DNA from 2 places in the Solibacillus cecembensis genome. Region 2 is predicted to be linked to the other one. Evidence: a T-box and tRNA genes for the amino acid it is inferred to sense, from the RefSeq annotation. Region 2 holds a T-box; the other holds one or more tRNA genes.
The links. A T-box is a leader RNA that pairs with one kind of tRNA and senses whether it is charged. The one in region 2 lies ahead of leuS (leucine--tRNA ligase), so its partner is inferred to be a tRNA-Leu.
Positions count from the first base shown of each region.

Region 1: it has a tRNA-Leu gene. The T-box ahead of leuS (leucine--tRNA ligase) is inferred to sense a tRNA for this amino acid. The anticodon was not compared.

Region 1 covers NZ_JBNNMF010000028.1:38,775-49,210, reverse strand. Annotated here, with positions in the region: tRNA gene ACQKIH_RS19580 (tRNA-Met) at 1-4, shown strand, start outside; tRNA gene ACQKIH_RS19575 (tRNA-Asp) at 9-84, shown strand; tRNA gene ACQKIH_RS19570 (tRNA-Phe) at 107-182, shown strand; tRNA gene ACQKIH_RS19565 (tRNA-Thr) at 201-276, shown strand; tRNA gene ACQKIH_RS19560 (tRNA-Tyr) at 283-366, shown strand; tRNA gene ACQKIH_RS19555 (tRNA-Trp) at 378-451, shown strand; tRNA gene ACQKIH_RS19550 (tRNA-His) at 484-559, shown strand; tRNA gene ACQKIH_RS19545 (tRNA-His) at 601-676, shown strand; tRNA gene ACQKIH_RS19540 (tRNA-Gln) at 705-779, shown strand; tRNA gene ACQKIH_RS19535 (tRNA-Gly) at 787-861, shown strand; tRNA gene ACQKIH_RS19530 (tRNA-Cys) at 881-954, shown strand; tRNA gene ACQKIH_RS19525 (tRNA-Leu) at 1,004-1,085, shown strand; gene rlmN (dual-specificity RNA methyltransferase RlmN) at 1,531-2,598, shown strand; gene ACQKIH_RS19515 (pyridoxamine 5'-phosphate oxidase family protein) at 2,915-3,412, opposite strand; gene ACQKIH_RS19510 (ABC transporter ATP-binding protein) at 3,423-4,205, opposite strand; gene ACQKIH_RS19505 (FecCD family ABC transporter permease) at 4,205-5,194, opposite strand; gene ACQKIH_RS19500 (ABC transporter substrate-binding protein) at 5,210-6,199, opposite strand; gene nagB (glucosamine-6-phosphate deaminase) at 6,640-7,353, shown strand; gene ACQKIH_RS19490 (S66 peptidase family protein) at 7,451-8,362, shown strand; gene ACQKIH_RS19485 (hypothetical protein) at 8,812-9,321, opposite strand; gene ACQKIH_RS19480 (B3/B4 domain-containing protein) at 9,334-10,023, opposite strand; gene queG (tRNA epoxyqueuosine(34) reductase QueG) at 10,083-10,436, shown strand, end outside.
Region 2 covers NZ_JBNNMF010000005.1:168,438-178,873, forward strand. Annotated here, with positions in the region: gene leuS (leucine--tRNA ligase) at 1-1,717, opposite strand, end outside; T-box leader at 1,887-2,101, opposite strand; gene ACQKIH_RS06570 (MDR family MFS transporter) at 2,207-3,376, opposite strand; gene mnmL (tRNA modification radical SAM protein MnmL/YtqA) at 3,571-4,527, shown strand; gene mnmM (tRNA 5-(aminomethyl)-2-thiouridylate-methyltransferase MnmM) at 4,527-5,108, shown strand; gene ACQKIH_RS06585 (hypothetical protein) at 5,249-5,806, shown strand; gene ACQKIH_RS06590 (alanine/glycine:cation symporter family protein) at 5,890-7,350, opposite strand; gene ACQKIH_RS06595 (alpha/beta hydrolase) at 7,476-8,279, opposite strand; gene ACQKIH_RS06600 (gamma carbonic anhydrase) at 8,409-8,921, shown strand; gene ACQKIH_RS06605 (dipeptidase) at 9,037-9,963, opposite strand; gene ACQKIH_RS06610 (asparaginase) at 9,970-10,436, opposite strand, start outside.

The DNA of each region.
Region 1 (10,436 bases), on a different contig from region 2:
ACCAAAATGGTCCCGTGGTGTAGCGGTTAACATGCCTGCCTGTCACGCAGGAGATCGCCGGTTCGATCCCGGTCGGGACCGCCATTTATATTTTATACATAAATATGGGTCAGTAGCTCAGTTGGTAGAGCATTAGATTGAAGCTCTAAGTGTCGGCGGTTCGATTCCGTCCTGACCCACCATATTTACTAAATTAATTTGCCGGTGTAGCTCAGTTGGTAGAGCAACTGACTTGTAATCAGTAGGTCGAGGGTTCGACTCCTTTCGCCGGCACCATTACTCGGTGGGGTAGCGAAGTGGCTAAACGCGGCGGACTGTAAATCCGCTCCTTAGGGTTCGGCGGTTCGAATCCGTCCCCCACCACCATTTTTAATCGCAGGGGCATAGTTTAAAGGTAGAACTACGGTCTCCAAAACCGTCAGTGTGGGTTCAATTCCTACTGCCCCTGCCAATTAAATAAAAAATAAACAAAATAATATAGTGGCGGTTGTGGCGAAGTGGTTAACGCACCGGATTGTGATTCCGGCATTCGTGGGTTCAATTCCCATCAGTCGCCCCATTTTTTATTTAGATTTAAGACGTAAAGTTTATAATATAGTGGCGGTTGTGGCGAAGTGGTTAACGCACCGGATTGTGATTCCGGCATTCGTGGGTTCAATTCCCATCAGTCGCCCCATTTTTTATGAAATACATATTAACTTTATTGGGGTATAGCCAAGCGGTAAGGCAACGGATTTTGATTCCGTCATGCCCTGGTTCGAATCCAGGTTCCCCAGCCATTTTTTTGCGGAAGTAGTTCAGTGGTAGAACACCACCTTGCCAAGGTGGGGGTCGCGAGTTCGAACCTCGTCTTCCGCTCCAAAAATACAAATATATATATGGCGGCATAGCCAAGTGGTAAGGCACAGGTCTGCAACACCTCTACCACCGGTTCAAATCCGGTTGCCGCCTCCATATAATTCAAATCGGATATTCCGGTTTTTTTTATTCCTTTTTTTGCTTTGCCGGTATGGCGGAATTGGCAGACGCGCGCGACTCAAAATCGCGTTCCGTGAGGAGTGTCGGTTCGACCCCGACTATCGGTATCATTAGGTTAATTTACGTTACGATTAACAAGTTAAAAAAGCTCATAAACCCTGATATGATGGGGTTTATGGGCTTTTTTCATTTCCTGAGAATACGATAGAAAACGATAAGAATTGATTTTATTTTACACAAGCTGTTATTCAAAGAGGTTTGTATACAGTGTGATCTATTAGTTAATATGAATATATCAATTTCTCTAAAAGTCCCCAATTTTGACGATTACAATTTGAAATGTTTTTTTTTCAACCTTATTTGTAATATGATTAGATTAGTAAAAAGGTGCCTGATCATAAAGTAAACCAATCGGGCTATTAAGGACTGTGTATCTCCCATTTATGCTTCTTGCTACAAATAAGTCTAGCTCGAGGGAGTTATACTACCCATTATTACGGTATAAATATTAATAATAAAAGTGATTTTTAAGGTCAAGGAAAGAGGCGCATTATGAACAAACCATCCATTTATGGATTAACATTAGATCAATTGAAGGAGTGGCTTTTAGCACATGGTCACAAACCGTCTAGAGCATTACAAGTGTGGGATTTACTTTATAGAAAACGTGTAACGGATTTTTCTGACATGAAGGAGGTAAATCCGGAATGTGTTCAATTATTGGCGGATAACTTTGTGATTCAAACATTAACACAACACATTAAGCAAGAAGCCGCAGACGGAACGGTTAAATTTTTATTTAAATTACAGGATGGTAGTTTGATCGAGACGGTCATGATGCGACATAAATATGGGTTATCTGTTTGTGTTACGACACAAGTAGGCTGTAACATTGGCTGCAGTTTCTGTGCGAGCGGATTATTAGCAAAAAGTCGCGATTTATCAGCTGGAGAAATTGTCGAACAGATTATGAATGTTCAACTTCATCTCGATCAATTAGAAAAAGACGAACTTGTAAGTCATATCGTCGTAATGGGAATTGGCGAACCATTTGATAACTTCAATAATCTATTAGATTTCTTAAATGTTGTTCTGGACCATAAGGGACTTGCGATTGCAGGTAGAAGAATTACTGTTTCGACAAGTGGAATCGTTAATAAAATTTATGAATTTACGGATGCGGCAATCCCTGTAAACTTAGCGATCTCGCTACATGCACCAAATAATGAGCTGAGAACACGTATTATGAAAATAAATCGTGCCATGCCGATTGAAAAATTAATGGCATCCCTGAAATATTATTTAGCCAAAAATAACCGTAGAATTACGATAGAATATATTTTACTGAAAGATTTAAATGATCATAAAGAGGAAGCGGAACAACTTGCTGAACTTCTCAGTGATATTAAAGACCAATTGTATGTAAACTTAATCCCGTACAACCCGGTGGATGAACATAGTCAATATCAAAGAAGTGAGCAGGAATCGGTGTTAGCTTTCTATGATACGTTAAAAAAGAATGGCGTCAATTGTAAAATTCGTCAAGAACACGGTACGGATATTGATGCAGCTTGTGGACAGCTACGAAGTAACCAGCTTAAAAAAGGTACCCAGCAGTAAGTGATAAAGTGAACAATCAATCAGTGGGGGTTTTGACACGTAGGACGTGCTAATGCCCGTTATTGCGGGATAAATTGAATACAGAACTACTTAATTTGCAATTTGGTGAATTGTGATGATAATAACAATGGCTATAAACGAAAAGTTCCTATTAATTAATTTCGGAAATTGTGGAATATCAAAAATATTAATATGCTTTTTTATAGCAATACTTACATAACGGTAGAAGCCATATAGAGCTAATATTAATGACGAAGAGTTTTAATAGAAAAAAGCATCGAATCATATGATTCGATGCTTTTTACCATTTCACTTCTTATTTCTTTTTATCAATTACTACATGTGTTAATGTATCTTCGGCAAAATCAATGTCAAATGCTTTTCCGAAGCCTACAACATAGCGTCCTTTTAATGGTGTCAGTTCAAAGAGGGAGAAATCTAATGTGCGTAATAACTGCATCATTTTCTTGCTGTGAACCGTATCGAATGCTTCAAATATTTCTTCATGTCCTTCATTACCTAAGTTTTTAGGGGCACATTGAAAGCGAGCTCGTTCTGTTGCAAAGTGGTTTTGTGTAACTGCTTCATCTGCTACAAGTAATACATCGATTATTTCGTTTTGCTCAAGAAGTTGGTGATGTTCTGCGATATGACTTACATAAACATAAAATTTATTATTTACTTGGACAAATGCTGCTGAGCTGCTAAATGGTTGACCTTCTGGTGTAACAAAGCTTAATAATATACTTTTCTTGCGTTGTAAAAATGCTTCATAGTCTGCACGGATTTGATTTAAATCAATTGTTGTTTTCATATTCATTCTCCTAACTTCTTACGGTATTTTTTAATTGAATGCGAGGGGCAGTATCCCAAACGACATGCTGTATTTCTGCCTCCATTTTATATGTGGACTGGATCATCTGTTCAGTCATTACTTCCTCAGGTGTGCCTTTTTGTACGCAGTGACCATCTTTAACAACGACAATTCGATCACTATAGCTAGATGCTTGATTAAGGTCATGAAGCACCATAACGACAGTCAAACCGGTTTCACGATTCAGCTCACGGACGAGTTCTAAAATTTCATGCTGATGGGCAATATCTAAATACGTTGTTGGCTCATCAAGTAATAAAATTTCGGGCTTTTGAGCTAAAGCCATGGCAATCCAAGCACGTTGAGATTCGCCACCAGATAGGGTAGCAATGGATTGATCTTGGTAATGGGTTAAATGTGTTTTCTCAAGTGCCCAATCGACTATAGCGTAATCTTCATCGTTTAACCGTTCAAACCACTTTTTATGTGGATAGCGACCATAGGCTACTAAATTTCGAACCGTAATATCAGAAGGGGCTTGATTACGCTGACTTAATATACACATTTTCTTTGCTATTTCTTTTGATGCTAAAGTGCGCATATTTTTTTGGTCGAACGTAATCGTACCTGAGCAATACGGAAGCATGCGGGCAACGGCTTTTAAAATAGTTGATTTACCTGAGCCATTTGGTCCAATGATCGATAAGATTTCTCCTTTTTGAACATCAAATGAAAAATTATGGACAACTTCTTTTTGCTCATAACGAATGGAAAGCTGTTCAATTTGTAACATTAAAACGCCTTCTTTCTCATTAAGTATAAAAAGTAAGGACCACCAATAATAGCCATAATAATCCCTGCTGGAATATCGAGGGGAGCAAATAAAGTTCGCCCGACTGTATCGGCCACTAATACAAGGATAGCCCCCATAGCCATACTCATTGGCAGCATATATTTATAATCTGAGCCAACTAATAAACGCGCCATATGCGGAACAATTAAACCAACAAAACCAATCATCCCGATGGCTGCTACTGAAATGGCTGCTAAAAATACAGCTAAAATAGATAGAACAATACGAATCCGTGTTACATTTTCCCCTAAATTGACGGCTACTTGGTCTCCTAGACGGATAATATTTGCTTTTCTAATAGCGAATATTGATAAAATCCACCCAATAATGGCGTATACATAAATCATTTGAAGTGCAGAATGACCCTTTGCTGCTAGGCTACCATTTAGCCATTGGACAGCTGAAGGAAGACGGTCACTATACATAATTGATAAAAAGCCAATAATCCCACCACATAAGGCATTGACTGCCACACCAGATAAAATAATGGTGATTGGGGTAATCCCAGACTTTCGCCATGCAAGTGCGTATACAATGCTTGCAGCAATAATGCCACCAACAAATGCGGCAATAGGAACGAGCTGTATATATTCTGGTTTTGCTAGCATAATAAGTAATACAAATGCAGCGGCACCACTTGTCACGCCAGTAAGGCCGGGATCTGCAAGTGGATTGCCCATAACGGCTTGTAGTAATGCGCCTGAAATTGCGATGTTGGCTCCAATTATTAGTGCTAATAAAACACGTGGAAGACGAATATCCCAAACAATTGTCGTAAAAATCCCATCTTCACGGCCATTCACAAGTGTTTTTAAAATATCTGGAATAGAAATATGTACGCTTCCAAATCCAATAGAGACAATTGTAAGTAGAAGTGCTAATACAAAGGTAATGATAACAATTGCTCGGCTTCTTGTTGACTTTATCATGAAATTTTCCTCATTCTATTGATAGAAATAATCAGCAATTGTTGTTAATGCTGTGTCGACATTCGCAATGGATGTCACCCCGAAAATACTGTAATCAAGGAGGTGGATTTTATCATTTTTATAGGCTGATAATTGTGTCCATGCACTATTTTTAGCAATTTCCTGTTTGAATTTATCTTCATTTGCTCCGTGATCACCTGAAGCTAACACAAAAATCATATCAGGATCGGCAACAACAATTTCTTCTAAATTAAGTGTTGAGTATGTTGAATCTGTTTTTAAAATAGATGTCGCGATATTTTCTGCGCCGAGACGCTCTACTAGGCTACCTAAATAAGATTTATCGTTCATTACCATAAATGAATCCGATGTACCAATTACTAACATAACAGAAGGCAGTTCTTTACCAGCAGCTTGTTTTTCTAATTCTTGCTCTTTAGCTACAATTGTTTGCATAATTTCATTCATTTCTTTTTCCTTGCCGAAATATGTACCTAAAACTTTAAAGCTTAATTTTAAGTCTTCATATGAATCAGTTGGTAAATAAGCTGTAGGTAAATTCATACCTTCTAAAGCTTTATCAAGCGATTCTTGTAATGATGCAGCACCGACAATTAATTCGGTTTGTAGATTTGAAATGACTTCTAAATCTGGAGCCATTGGTGAACCTACTCGAGTAACAGAGTCAAAATCAGTTGGAATTGGATTTGTTGAAGTCGGAACACCTACAGGAACAATGTTTAATAGGTGAAGCATTTCTGTTAAAGGAACCGAAGTTGTAACAATTTTGCCCGGTACCGTTTTAGGAAAAGCGGCTAAAGCTTCTTGGAAAGCTTTTTCGTCTACACCATCTTCAAACGTGTTTGTGCTTACATGATTTTCTTTCGTTTGTTGTTCTTGTGTATTTGATTCAGCCGATCCCACATTATCTATTTCATTTTCAGAACAGCCATAAAGGGCCAAAGTAAGTGCTGCTACCATACTGATACTTGCAAACCTTTTCATAATTACGCCTCCATTAATTGATAATGATTTTCAATATCAATTAATATTAGCAAAGACAATTGAGAATATCAATATGTAATTGAGAATTATTTTCAAAGAGTTCAATTTACGAAAGGAACTATTAGATATAATCGAGACAAAAGTAAAAACTTTTTGTGATTTACAGAATTATTGGATAGTGAAAGACAAGTTTGTGCATTATACTATTTAGAAATAAAGTGTATAATTTTCAGTGAAGCGATTATTTTTCAAGAAATTTTTGTTATAGCTTTTTGTAGCGAAATACGTAGATTTCCGATAAAATTAAGGTAGATATTAAAGGAAAAAAATAGTGAATATATATTGGAATTAAAAAAAGATTAAGCGGCGTTTTTAATACAATAACAAGTACATAAAGCAAAGAGAGAGTAGGGAAATGAATGGCAAGTGTGAATACAAATATGAAGTGGATTGAAGCGGCAAGTTATGAAGAAATGAGCAAAATGGGTGCGGCTATTTTTAAAGAGCAATTAAAGCAAGTGAAGACAAGTGTTTTTGGAATGGCAACGGGGAGTACACCTGAAGGCTTATACAAAGAGTTAGTAAAGGCGTACGAAGCTGGAGAATTATCATTTGCTGAGGCAAAGTCATTTAACTTAGATGAATATATTGGGATTACACCTGAAAATAAAGCGAGTTATCATTACTTTATGGATGAAAATTTATTCGCTCATATCGATATGAAGCGTGAAAATATTCATGTGCCAGCGGGTAGTTCAGAGGATATAGAAAAAACGGCTACAGATTATGATGCGGCAATTGCTACTGCGGGTGGTATTGATATTCAATTATTAGGAATTGGTGTGAATGGTCATATCGGATTTAATGAGCCGGGCACAGCGTTTGAGTTAGGGACAAATGTGGTCGAACTCACACAATCAACACGTGAGGCCAATCAAATTTATTTTGATTCAATTGATGATGTTCCAACACATGCAATTACGATGGGGATTCAAACAATCATGAATGCCAAAAAAGTAGTGCTTTTAATTTCAGGTGCATCAAAGCAAGAAGCGTATGAACGTTTACACAGTGGTGAGATCACAACGGACTTCCCAGCAAGCGCGTTACACAATCATAAAGATGTGACTGTCATTTATACAGGCGTAAAATAATAACAGTGAAAAAGGAGTGCCTCAATATGCACTCCTTTTCTTATTCGATTATTTAACTATGATACAATAGCCATGAAAGTAAAAGGAGGCAATCATTATGAAAATTCGTCCTGCCAGATTACAAAATGGGGATACTGTAGGGCTTGTTGCACTCAGCAGCCCTTTAAATATGGATAGTCTTGGGCAACAATTAGCATTTTTAGATGAATTAGGATTACGCTATAAGCTAGGAAATACGATACAGCCGTATGAAGGCTATTTAGCGGGTACGGATGCAGAGCGTGTACAAGATTTACATGCGATGATTCAAGATCCAGAAGTGAAGGCCATTTTTTGCGTAAAAGGTGGTTACGGCTTAGGTCGAATTATTGATAAAATTAGCTACCCATTAATTGAAGAAAATCCGAAAATTATTTGGGGCTTTTCAGATGTGACACTTCTACATACAGCGGTCAATGACTATGCAAACTTAGTAACATTCCACGGACCGATGTTAGCTCGCTCTAAAGGGGAGTTAGATACATTATCGAAAAAAATGTTCCAACAGCTTTTCACGCCGATTGAAATTCAGTATGATGAACAAATTTCACCGTTACGTACCATTGTTGAGGGCACGGTTAGAGGCGAAATGATAGGTGGTAACTTAAATCGTATTGTTAGTACGATAGGTACGAAGTTTGAACCAGATATGCGCGGGAAAATCCTTTTATTAGAAGATATTGGGGAGTCATTGGAGCAAATTGACGGGATGTTGAACCATTTGCGTTTAGCAAGAAAGCTCGAGCAAGTTGCTGGATTTGTTATTGGGAATTTTAAACTGCCCAATCCAACTGAAACAGAGGAAGATGTTATCCAATTGTTAGCGCATTATTTAAAACCGCTGAACAAACCGGCTTTAGCAGGCTTCCAAATCGGTCACTGTGAACCAAATATAGGAATCCCACTCGGTGTAGATGTCATATTAGATGCTAATGAAAAAACATTGCGCATATTACCTGGTGTAGAATAACTCTTAATTTTTCCTATTTAGCACATAAGAAAGGACCTACCTCACAGTGTGTGGTAGGTCCTTCTCAATAACGAGTGTAAAAGGAAAATCATCATCTAATTGTTGTTTGCTTTTACAATAGTTGGTCATTGGTAAAAGGTAACAGCGGTAAATGTTAAAAAGTAATTGGTTTTCTCAGCTAGTTTTGCTTGAAAGGCAAAGGATACACTCGTTATTTCTCGGTTTGGAGTCTCACCGCACCGAGTAGGAATTAATAATTATGCCTCGGCATAATTGCGTCTAGAATCGGCTTTGTGCTTAGGCCTGCACGATGCAGGTCAGTTAGCCGTTGTCGCATGGATGCGACGTACTTAGGCTAACATCCTTAAAAGAACTCTTTTCCGATTCTGTGACATCCACCGGAGGTTTAACTTTTTTCAGCAGTTGTCCAAACAACTGCTGAAAAAAGTTTAAAAATATTTGCTATCATCAAATTCAATTTCAACTTGATAGTTTTTTGCATTAATTAAGTTGGATAAACGATGCGCTTCTTTTTCAAGTTCATTTGATTGATTGCGATAGTGCGTTGGGTCAAAGAGTGCAACATTATAAAGAACTGTTTCACCAGAGCTGTGATAATAGGATTCTTTTTCAGACATCCCAAGCTGCTTGCAAAAAGCCGCTTCTGCACGTAATTGTATCGCGAGTTCAATGGCTTCTACAACAGGCATGACCTCATCTTTGAATGAAATCGTATTGTCAATGTTTGCACGATAAATAAGAGCATCTAGCTTACGAGAATCTTTTCGAATATCCTTTAGCTCTGCTTCGATCATTTCAAGCGAATATTCAGGTTTAACAGGCTGTTCCCCTTTTTCAATAATCGTATGAGACACTTGGTGAACAGAGGAAGTCAATTCTTGAATCTTTTTCGTTAAAATACTTTTTAACTTTACAGCTTCTGCTAAATTAATTGCCATCTAAATCACTCCTTAATATGTAATTGATTGGTTGTGAATGGATAGCAGAGAGACTTTAAAATCCCCGCCATTTACTTGTGTAAACATTTTACCAGCTGATGCAAGCAATTGCTCACATTCATCGGCAGATAATGAAGGACGTAAATAAAATATTTGCAGCGCATCCGTTGTTTTTTCGGTAACCGCTGTGCGACTTGAATCTACAAACGGACTGCCAAAAGCGCCTAGCTCATCTTTTGAGTAAAGAATGTTTGTTAATGCATTGTACCGACCATTCAACCCTTCATAGCCTGTATTTTCATCCCCTAGTGCGATTTCGATTTGACCTTGAATATTCGCCACATCGTAAATACCAATTGGAATTTCATATTGCAATGAAAAGAAATTATTCAAATCAACAGCCGAATGAAAAGGGGTTAAATAATTTTGCTTTGCGATACGGCGCATAAGGCTTTCCGCGGAATGACGGTAGCGGTTTGGATCTGCACCAAAAAACTTCCAAAGCTTGCGCCATTCTTGAATGCCAGGGCGTTCGGTTAATGGACTTTCTTGCAAGTCTAAAAATAAATGCTCTTGATAAAGCTGTGTGCGCCCTTTAATCATTTGAGGAGATTCTGCCACAACAATTTTGTTATAATGAATAAGACCAATTTTGAACTGGTCATTCATAGTGAATAGTGATTGATTGATTGTAATATTCATATACATCACCTGTTTAATTTATAGTTAACTAATTGTACCATTTGTAAGGAGAGAATAAAATGAAAGTCCATCAGCTTCAGGCTGAATTAATCGAATATGCAAAATCAATCGGTGTCGATAAAATAGGTTTTACAACTGCTGCTCCTTTTCATGAGCTGAAAAACCGTTTGCGCCGTCAGCAAGAGCTTGGCTTTCAGTCAGGTTTTGAGGAGTCTGATGTGGAGCTTCGTACAGAACCTTTACAATTACTGGACGGAGCAGAAAGTATAGTGGCAATTGCACTTGCATATCCTTCGCGTATGAATGATGCTCCTCAAGGAAAAAAGGGAGCGCGCAGAGGAATTTTTTGCCGCGCATCTTGGGGTGTTGATTATCATACGGCAGTACGCGAACGGCTTCAATTGATTGAGGCT
Region 2 (10,436 bases):
CTTCACCTAAGATCATTCCTTGGTTAAATAACTTTTGGAATGGCTCTTTTGTGTGTACAATGCCTAAATCGTACAGCACTTTATGCCAGAAGCGTGCGTACAGTAAGTGAAGTACCGCATGCTCCGCGCCACCAATGTAAATATCAACTGGTAACCAACGTTTTAGTAATTCTGGATCTGCTAATGCTTCATCATTTGTTGGATCAATATAGCGTAAGAAGTACCATGAAGAACCTGCCCACTGCGGCATTGTGTTCGTTTCACGACGACCTTTTAAACCTGTTTCAGGGTGTACAACATTTACCCACTCATCGATATTGGCAAGTGGAGATTCACCTGTACCTGATGGACGAATATTTTCTGTTTTTGGTAACTCTAATGGCAACTGATCCACTGGAATCGTTGTCATTGTGCCATCTTCCCAGTGAATTATTGGAATTGGCTCACCCCAATAACGTTGACGAGAGAATAACCAGTCACGTAAACGATACGTTATTTTCTTTTCACCGACACCGTTTTCTACTAACCAAGCAATCGCTTTTGCAATGCCGTCTTCTTTATTTAAACCGTCTAGGAAATCAGAATTGATGTGAACACCGTCACCAGTGAACGCTTCTGTTTCAATATTGCCACCTTCTAAAACAGCAACAATGTCTAAGCCAAATTCTTTTGCGAATTCATAGTCACGCTCGTCATGTCCTGGAACCGCCATAATCGCACCTGTACCGTAAGTAGCTAATACATAGTCAGCAATCCAGATTGGGACTTGCTTGCCATTAATTGGATTCACCGCATATGCACCCGTGAATACACCTGTTTTTTCTTTCGCTAAATCTGTACGCTCAAGATCAGATTTTAATGCTACTTTTTCTAAATAAGCTTCTACCGCTGCTTTTTGGTCAGCTGAAGTAATTTCTGCTACTAATTTATGCTCTGGTGCAAGTACACAGTATGTTGCTCCGAATAATGTATCTGGACGCGTTGTAAATACTTCAAAGTCTTTGTCAGTATCTGCAATCGTGAATTTCACTTGTGCGCCTTCAGAACGCCCAATCCAGTTACGTTGCATATCTTTAATTGATTCTGGCCAATCCACATCTACAAGGTCATCAATTAAACGGTCAGCGTATTTTGTAATACGTAAAACCCATTGACGCATTGGACGACGCACTACTGGGTGGCTACCGCGCTCAGAAAGCCCATCAATTACTTCCTCATTGGCAAGTACTGTTCCTAGTGCTTCACACCAGTTAACTGCTACTTCATCCACATAAGCTAAATCCATTTCCACTAATTTTGTGAAAATCCATTGTGTCCATTTGTAATAAGACGGATCTGTCGTATTAATTTCACGATCCCAGTCATATGAGAAGCCAAGCTCTTGAATTTGACGCTTGAATGTTGCGATGTTTTTCGCTGTAAATTCAGCAGGGTCATTTCCTGTATCAAGTGCATATTGCTCTGCTGGTAAACCAAATGCATCCCAGCCAATTGGATGTAGCACATTATAGCCTTGCATACGTTTAAAACGTGAAAGAATATCTGTTGCTGTGTACCCTTCTGGATGCCCTACATGTAGACCTGCACCCGATGGATAAGGGAACATATCAAGTGCATAAAACTTTGGTTTATCCACTTCATTTTCCGTTTTAAACGTTTTATTGTCGGCCCAATATTTCTGCCATTTCTTTTCGACTTGTTGATGATTAAAGCTCACAATAATTCCTCCTCTAATTTACGATTGCTGTGATTAGAAAGATATTTCTTGTACGAAGGTCGCGCAAGGTGTTCTTCTTTCTTATGTGGATGCCTTTGAAAATGTATTGTGCGCATCGAATTGACGGAATATTTGAAAAACAAAAAAATCCCGTCCCATTCTTATAATAAGAAGGGACGAGAGATATTTAATACTCCCGCGGTACCACCCACATTAGTGACACTGCACTCAGCTTGATTTCTTAACGCGAATACACGGCTTTAGTTACTATTCGTTCACCAAAGCTAACTCAAAGGCGAGTTCGACTTACGACCTACTAGCTTTCACCAACCGCTAGCTCTCTAAAAGGAAGAACCGTCTACTATTCCTTATCACAGTCATTTTTTAATATTTCATTCATTTTAGCGGATTGGCGACAAAAGCACAAGTAGTTGATTATCATTTACTGGCATTTTCAATATGTTAACTGCCCTTTCCTCAATCCACTTGTCAGATCTCCTCGTTTTTTAATCCTCGATCATATAACAAACACGGTATAATCGCTACAATCAATATAACCGTTAAGATGAGCATTAATACTTGCATTCCATATAAATCTACCATTAATCCACCAAATAATGGACCAATCATTCTTCCTACCGTTGTAGCACTGTTTACTAATCCTTGATAAAACCCTTCCTGTCCAGATGGCGCCATTTTATTTGCTAGCATTGGGATAACGGGTGAGAAAAATACTTCCCCTAAAGTTAAAATAACCATCGCTGCGGCAAACATTTTAAAATCACCTGCAAAGTATACGACGAAAAAGGACACGGACATTAATGCTAAACCAAGTACAAGCTGATGTTTGATTTTCTTTTCCCAACGCGTCACAAGTGGTTTAATAATTGGCTGAACCGCCACAATCATAAAGCCGTTCAATGTCCACAGTAAACTATATTGCGACAAACTCATGCCTAGTGACTGCGTGTAAGAGGAGATTGTTGCACTCCATTGCGAATAGGACAGCCAGCATAATACTAATGAAATACTTAAAATACTCAGCGCAATAAGAGGCGCTTTCGCTTTTTTATCATTCGTTTCGGACATTACTTTTTTCCGTGTTACTTTACCTGAATCAAAGCGCTTAAATGTAAAGATAACAATAAAGAAGAACACAATATAAGCAATTAAATTCGACATAAAGACCCATTCAAATTGAATGTCTGCGATGACTCCTGCAAGTGCTGGACCAATCGCTACCCCTACATTATTTGCTAAGAAGATGGCATTGAAAGATTTCCTGCCCCCTTCTGGCCAAGCACTTCCCGCAATGGCATAAAGCGCAGGAAATACAATCCCTCCACTAAAGCCAAGCATCGTTAAGAAAATAATGTACTGCGGCCATTCATGCCACATCGTAAGTAATGAAATGGATATTAAATTTAATATGACGCCTATTAATATTGTTTTATAACCACCAAGCTTATCAAACAATATTCCTCCCAATATATTGCCAAACACACCCGCTAACGAATTGAGCATCAATACAAAGCCCGCCATCGTTAGCGTCTTTCCTAAATAATCATGTATGTAAATACTATTTAACGGCCATAGAAATGAATTCCCCACTGTATTTACAAATGTCCCCATTATTAAAAGCCAAACTTGTTTTGGCATGTAATTTCCTCCTAAAATGACAATTTGCATTGGATTAGTTTATTCCTTTAAACGGAAAATTTCAATCAATTTCGCATTGGTGTAATTGTGTCCAAGGCATTTATCTTCATAAAAAATGAAGATAAATAAGATTTTCTATTAGTACCGCCTATATGTACATGTTAAAATAAAACGTTAGAGGAGTGAATAAACTAATGACTGAAATAAATTTCCCTTTCCCATCAGATGGAAAGCGCTATTATACATGGAACCGTTATTTACGAAATGAATTTGGTAAGAAAGTTTATAAAGTGGCCTTGGATGCTGGCTTTGATTGTCCAAACCGAGATGGTACGGTCGCTTTTGGGGGTTGTACTTTTTGTTCGGCTGCTGGTTCAGGGGATTTTGCTGGCGATAAGGTAGATCCAATTTCTGTACAATTTGAAAAAATCAAAACAAAAATGGAGAGCAAATGGAAAGATGGTTTAACGATGGCCTATTTCCAAGCTTATACGAATACCCACGCACCGCTACCTGTTTTAAAGGAAAAGTTCGAGGCAGCACTTGCTTGTGAAGGTGTCATGGGACTGAGTATCGCAACACGCCCAGACTGCTTACCAGATGATGTTGTTGAATATTTAGCAGAATTAAATGAACGCACATATCTTTGGGTTGAGTTAGGCTTGCAAACAGTGCACGAAAAAACTGCGAATTTAATTAACCGCGCGCATGATTATGAAATGTATGTTGAAGGGGTTAATAAGCTGCGCAAACATGGTATCCGTGTTGTCACACATATTATTAACGGCTTACCGCTAGAAGATTACGACATGATGATGGAAACGACTCGTGAAGTGGCAAAACTGGATGTACAAGGAATTAAAATCCATTTACTGCATCTTTTAAAAGGCACACCACTTGTAAAGCAATACGAAAAAGGAATGCTTGAATTTATGGACAAGGATGCCTACATTCAACTTGTTGCCGACCAACTTGAAATACTTCCACCGGAAATGATTGTTCACCGCATTACAGGCGACGGTCCGATTGATTTAATGATTGGTCCGATGTGGTCTGTGAATAAGTGGGAAGTATTAAATGGTATTGATGCCGAGTTAGAACGCCGAGGCAGTTGGCAAGGGAAATTTTATCAAGCGGATGTGAAGAAATAATGAAGCTACAACGCGTAATTCAATATGCTCAAAATTTACTTCAAATGTCGATTGGAGAAGGTGATATTGCGGTTGATGCAACGGCTGGTAATGGACATGACACATTATTTTTAGCAAACTTAGTTGGCGATGATGGCTATGTTTACGCCTTTGATGTACAAAAAGATGCCGTAAACGCGACACTTCATAGGTTGCTTGACAGCTCACTTGAACACCGCGCACTCGTTTTGCGTGATGGGCATGAGAACATAGGAAAATACGTAACAAAGCCCGTTGCAGGTGCCATTTTCAATCTTGGTTATTTGCCAGGTAGTGATCATTCTATTATTACGAAACCAAATACGACAATACAAGCACTTGAAAGTTTATTGCCTTTATTAAAAATTGGTGGGGTTATTGTATTAGTTGTCTATCATGGGCATGAAGGTGGTAAAGAGGAACGAGATGAAGTCATTCGTTTTGTAAGCGAATTACCACAAAAATCGGTACATGTTTTAAAATATGAATTTTTAAATCAAAAAAATGATCCTCCGTTTGTTATCGCTTTGGAGAAGGTGAAAGAACTTCCTGAGGAAAACTGATTTTTATTAAGTAAAAAACAGAGCACCATTAAAATGAATTAATTTTAAGCTGAACTAATTTTTGGATTAGTTCAGCTTTTTTCGTTGACGTATTATTGTAACTACACAGGGCAAACTAAATTTAAAAATAATTTAGGATGATGAAATTGTTTAAAAATATTCCATTCCTCGTAAGTTTGTTAAGCATTCTTGTTTTGGGAGCAAATTATGCACAGAGTTCTAGAAATACCACCGAAGAGCCTCCATCCTTTGAGGAAATATTCACTGAAGAAGGATACAAAACAGTAAATGCTGCTTTAGACGATTTCGAACAACATTTCAATCAACAACTAAAATTGCCATTTAGAGTACCACCGATAAGCTTTACTCATCAATTTGGTCGATTCAACAATTTAGACGGCGAGATCAATGATACGTTTGAAATGAATTTCATAAGTGACCAATTTCCTGGGAATCATTTCAAAATTGATGTTCGGCCACTTAAGCATAAAATAGACTTTAGTGACAAGCTCATTCCAAAAACTTTTAAGTTAAATAGTGGTACTATCGCTCTGTATGAAGATAAATTAGTTCGTGGTTTTAATTTGTTAATTTTCGAAAAAGATGGTTGGCAATATGTGTTCAGTATTAATAAAAAAGTTGCTGATGAAGTAACACCTGAAATACTAGTTCAAATAGCGAATTCTATAGATTATTGAATATATGAATTTACAAAACATCTGTTGTCTACTCAAAAAAAAATCGTCATCTGGAATACTCCCCAAACGACGATTTTTCATGATTATTCTTTTTTATACGTTTCCCAGAACTTCGCATTTTTAATACCTAGTTTAATAGGATCGAAGACTGGATCTTTTCCTTCTTTTTTCTGTTGCTCATAATCTCTTAAAGCAAGAAGTGCTGGTTTCATAATAAATAGCATCATAATGACATTTATCCATACCGTCAAACCTAACCCAACGTCACCGAATGCCCAGGCTAAATCGGATGTTTTCACCGTTCCATAGAATGCCGATGCTAGAAGAATTAACTTCATAAGGAATACGCCCACTTTTTCTGCTGTTCCAGATACTAAATAGGAGACGTTTGTTTCTGCTACATAGTAGTAAGCCATTAATGTTGTAAAAGCAAATAAGAATAGCGCTACTGCAACAAAGCTTGAACCAAAATTATTTAATGTTGGGAATGCTTCATTCGCTGCAGCTTGTGTAAATCCTGTATACGTAATGGAAGCATCCATTTTCGCCTCAATTAAAGCTCCATCCTGGCTGCCATCATGGACGTTATAAGTGCCCATAAATAAAATCATAAAGGCTGTTGCTGAACATACTAAAAGTGTATCAATATACACAGATGCCGCTTGCACTAAACCTTGTTTTGCTGGATGTGAAACTTCAGCAGCTGCAGCCGGGTGAGCCCCTGTACCTTGACCTGCTTCGTTTGAATAGATCGCACGCTTTACACCCCAGAAAATTGCACTACCAATCATTCCTCCAAATACCGCATCCGTACTAAATGCACTGCGGAAGATTAACGAGAAGATGGCAGGTACTTCAGAAATATTCATGATAATGACAATTCCAGCTACAATTAAATAGCCTAAAGCCATAACTGGTACTAAAATTTGAGCTACATTCGCAATACGTTTAACTCCACCAAAAATAATAATTCCTAATAAAATAATCGTTACAAGTCCAGTAACCCACGGCTCAATTCCAAATGCATTATCTACCGCTCCTGCAATCGCATTCGCTTGCACACCTGGCATTAGCACCGCTACAGAAAGAATAGCAGAAATTGCGAAAATTACACCTAAAATACGAATACCTGTCGCTTTTTCAATGTAGAAAGCCGGACCACCGCGATACTGTCCATTTTTCTTTTCTTTATAAATTTGAGCTAACGTGGATTCCATATACGCTGTTGACGCGCCAATGAATGCCGTAACCCACATCCAAAAGATTGCACCTGGACCACCAAAAGCAATAGCCGATGCCGTACCAATAATATTCCCCGTACCTACACGACCCGACAATGCAATCGACATTGCTTGGAAGGAAGATACACCAGCATCCGACTTTTCGCCTGTGAACATTAATACAAACATGTCCTTAATTAATCGAATTTGGGCAAACTTTGTCAAAACAGAGAAAAGTAAACCTACAATTAAAATACCGTAAATCATTACTGGACCCCAAAGTATATTATTAGCCCAGCCTACAAAATCATTAACAAATCCCATTAAGTCACCCCTTTGGTAAACATTGTATTATTTCTATATTTAGTATATTACAAGTTTTCAAAATATTCGATATAAATTTTTTGCTTATAAAAAAAACCTAACAAAAATTTTTGTTAGGCTTTCTATTATTCTATTATATATCCTAAATCTCGCAGTACATTATTTATAAAATCTACTGTAAATTGGAATACTTCTTCACGTTCTACTTCAAAATATAAACTATGGAGACAATCATTCCATTCTTTATAATGATATTCGGATAAACTTTGATTTGCTAACCATCTTTTAGATGCCGAACTATCTGCAACTCTATCTTTTTCACCATTCATGAGTAGAAGCGGGATATTTGGGAGTTTAAATTCCGGATCACGCAAGTCCCTCGTTAAGTTTTTCCAATCGCGATACCACTTTACCGTAACGATATTTTTTAAAGGTAAATGTTCTTTTAACTCAAGTAAAACATCTGTATTTCTAGAAAAATGATGCAATGTCAATTCATGTGCTAATTTTACATTTGATGTAATGGCACTTAAGCTTGCTAAGGCATTCGGCATCTTCCCTGGCGTTAACTTTAAATTAATCCACGGGGATGTGATGACTAAACCCGCACATTCAATTTTATTTTGTTGCAACGCTTTTAAAGCAATTGCGCCACCTAGACCATTTCCAATTACAAATAGAGGTAAATTATATTCAAGTGCTACATTTAATAATAATTTTGTATAGGTTAAATAGCCTTTAAAACCTTCATCATGATACCTTAAATATTGATCCTGTTTACCATGCCCAGGCAAATCGCCCATAACGACATGAAAACCGGCGCTTCGAAATCTTTCGATTAACCATGCGTACCAGTGATGATGCTCGTATGCACTATGCAGTATTACTACTACAGCTTTTGGTTGCCCTTCAGCTTCCCATTTCCACATGGTCTAACCCCCTTAATACTGAACTTATCTTATTATAAGGTATCTTTTAAAAAATGAAATGATATTTAAATATTCCTAATCATTTGTTACGATAGCCATAGAATGAAAAAAGAAAAGAGGCGTTTCGAAATGATTTACCCTTATAAAGATAAACACCCTGTTATTGATCCTTCTGCTTTCATTGCAGATTACGCAACGATTACCGGTGATGTCAAAATCGGTGCACAAACTTCTATTTGGTTTAATACGGTCATCCGTGGAGATGTCAACAAAACAATCATAGGTGAGCGCGTGAGTATTCAAGATTTATCGTGCTTACATCAAAGTCCAGCCTGCCCATTAATTATAGAGGATGAGGTGACAGTTGGACATCAAGTAACATTACATAGTTGCACCATTCGTAAACGTGCGTTAATCGGCATGGGTTCCATTATTTTAGATGGGGCTGAAATTGGTGAAGGGGCATTTATCGGTGCTGGTAGTCTCGTGCCACCAGGTAAGGTCATTCCACCGAACACGCTCGCAATGGGACGTCCTGCTAAAGTCGTGCGAGAAGTAACTGCCGAGGACCGTGAAGATATGGACCGCATCATTCGCGAATATGTGGAAAAAGGACAGTATTATAAATCACTGCAGAAGTAATAAAGTGTAATAAGATAAAATCCTAAGTGTTGTTCATTTACTTCAATGAACAACACTTAGGATTAATTTAAATAGTTATGCTCTTTATTTCTCATTCTCCTCGATATGTAAAAAACTACTTCGGACAATGATTTAAAAAGTTTTGGTATGCAAAGCCTTTTACAACTTCTTCTGGATACAGCTTTAACATTTCATTAATTAAATTTTGATGCTGCGCTGCTGTTTCAAGTCCATGTACTTTTTCACTAATGCCATCAAAATCTGAACCTAGCCCAATCAGCTCTTTACCACCTAATGAGCAAATATGATCTACATGATGTAGTAAATCTTTTATCGTCACCCCACCGCTTTGTTTAATAAACTGGGGACTATATACAATATGAATAGGTGCCTTTTTTTGAATCATTGCTTGAATTTGTGCATCTGTTAAATTGCGTGGGTGATCACATAATGCTTTTGCATTGGAATGCGTTGCTATCGCATAGTTTGCATGTTCCATTACATCCCAAAAGCTTTTTTCACTTAAATGAGAAACATCCGTAAAAATTTTATGTTCATTATTTAACTGAATAATTTCTCGTCCAAAACTTGTCACACCTCGTGCCAAATCTTCTCCAACACCATCTGCCGCTTCGTTTGAAAAATTCCAAGTTAATCCTATATTGAGCACACCGAAATCTTTAAATATATGCCACATTTTTATATCGCCTTCAAAGAAATCCACGCCCTCTATCGTTAAAAATGCCCCGATTTCATTTTCTTTTAGCTGTCCGATTTGAGACCATTCTTTTATATGTACCACATGATTTCCAGGAGAAATGACATAATTATTAAAATAATAAATTTGACGAAGTGCGCTTTTAATCTTGTCTTGTTTTGGTATGTCTGGAGAAATGAAAATAGCAAACGCTTGGACTTTCACATGACCCGCGCGTAAATTTTCTAAATTTGCATCTAAATGTTTCGAGTCTAGAAAATTCAGTTTATTATTTTCAAATCTTAACAATACATCACAATGCAAATCAATAATTGGGTAGTTCAAATCACATCACACTTCTTCCTTCATAGTTTTTGAAAGCTTAAAGTTTACTTGTAACTTACCAACAACTTCATTTCGGGCATTTAATACTCTCGGAAGGGCGTATTCGATTAGTTCGTTATACTCGTCAGTTGTAATCAAATCTAATTGTTTCAACAATTCCATTGCCACAGGATAACTTGCACGAGAATTCCCATCATCTATTTTTATTGCAACCCCTAATTTCTTTTCAATATGACCGATACAATAAACACCTTCTGCACCAGCTTTCGCAATGAGCTTGCCCTTACATACTTTTATTAAATCCGAACAAAAACGATCCGTTCCTCCAATCATTTCCGGTTCATCAATAATAGATTGCACCATCTTTTGAATCGCATTAGTTCGCTGTGGATTGTACTTTGAATTTGCCGCTAAATTCGCATAACCAAGTGCAATATTATACATCGGCAGGCAATGTACAGGGACGCCACATC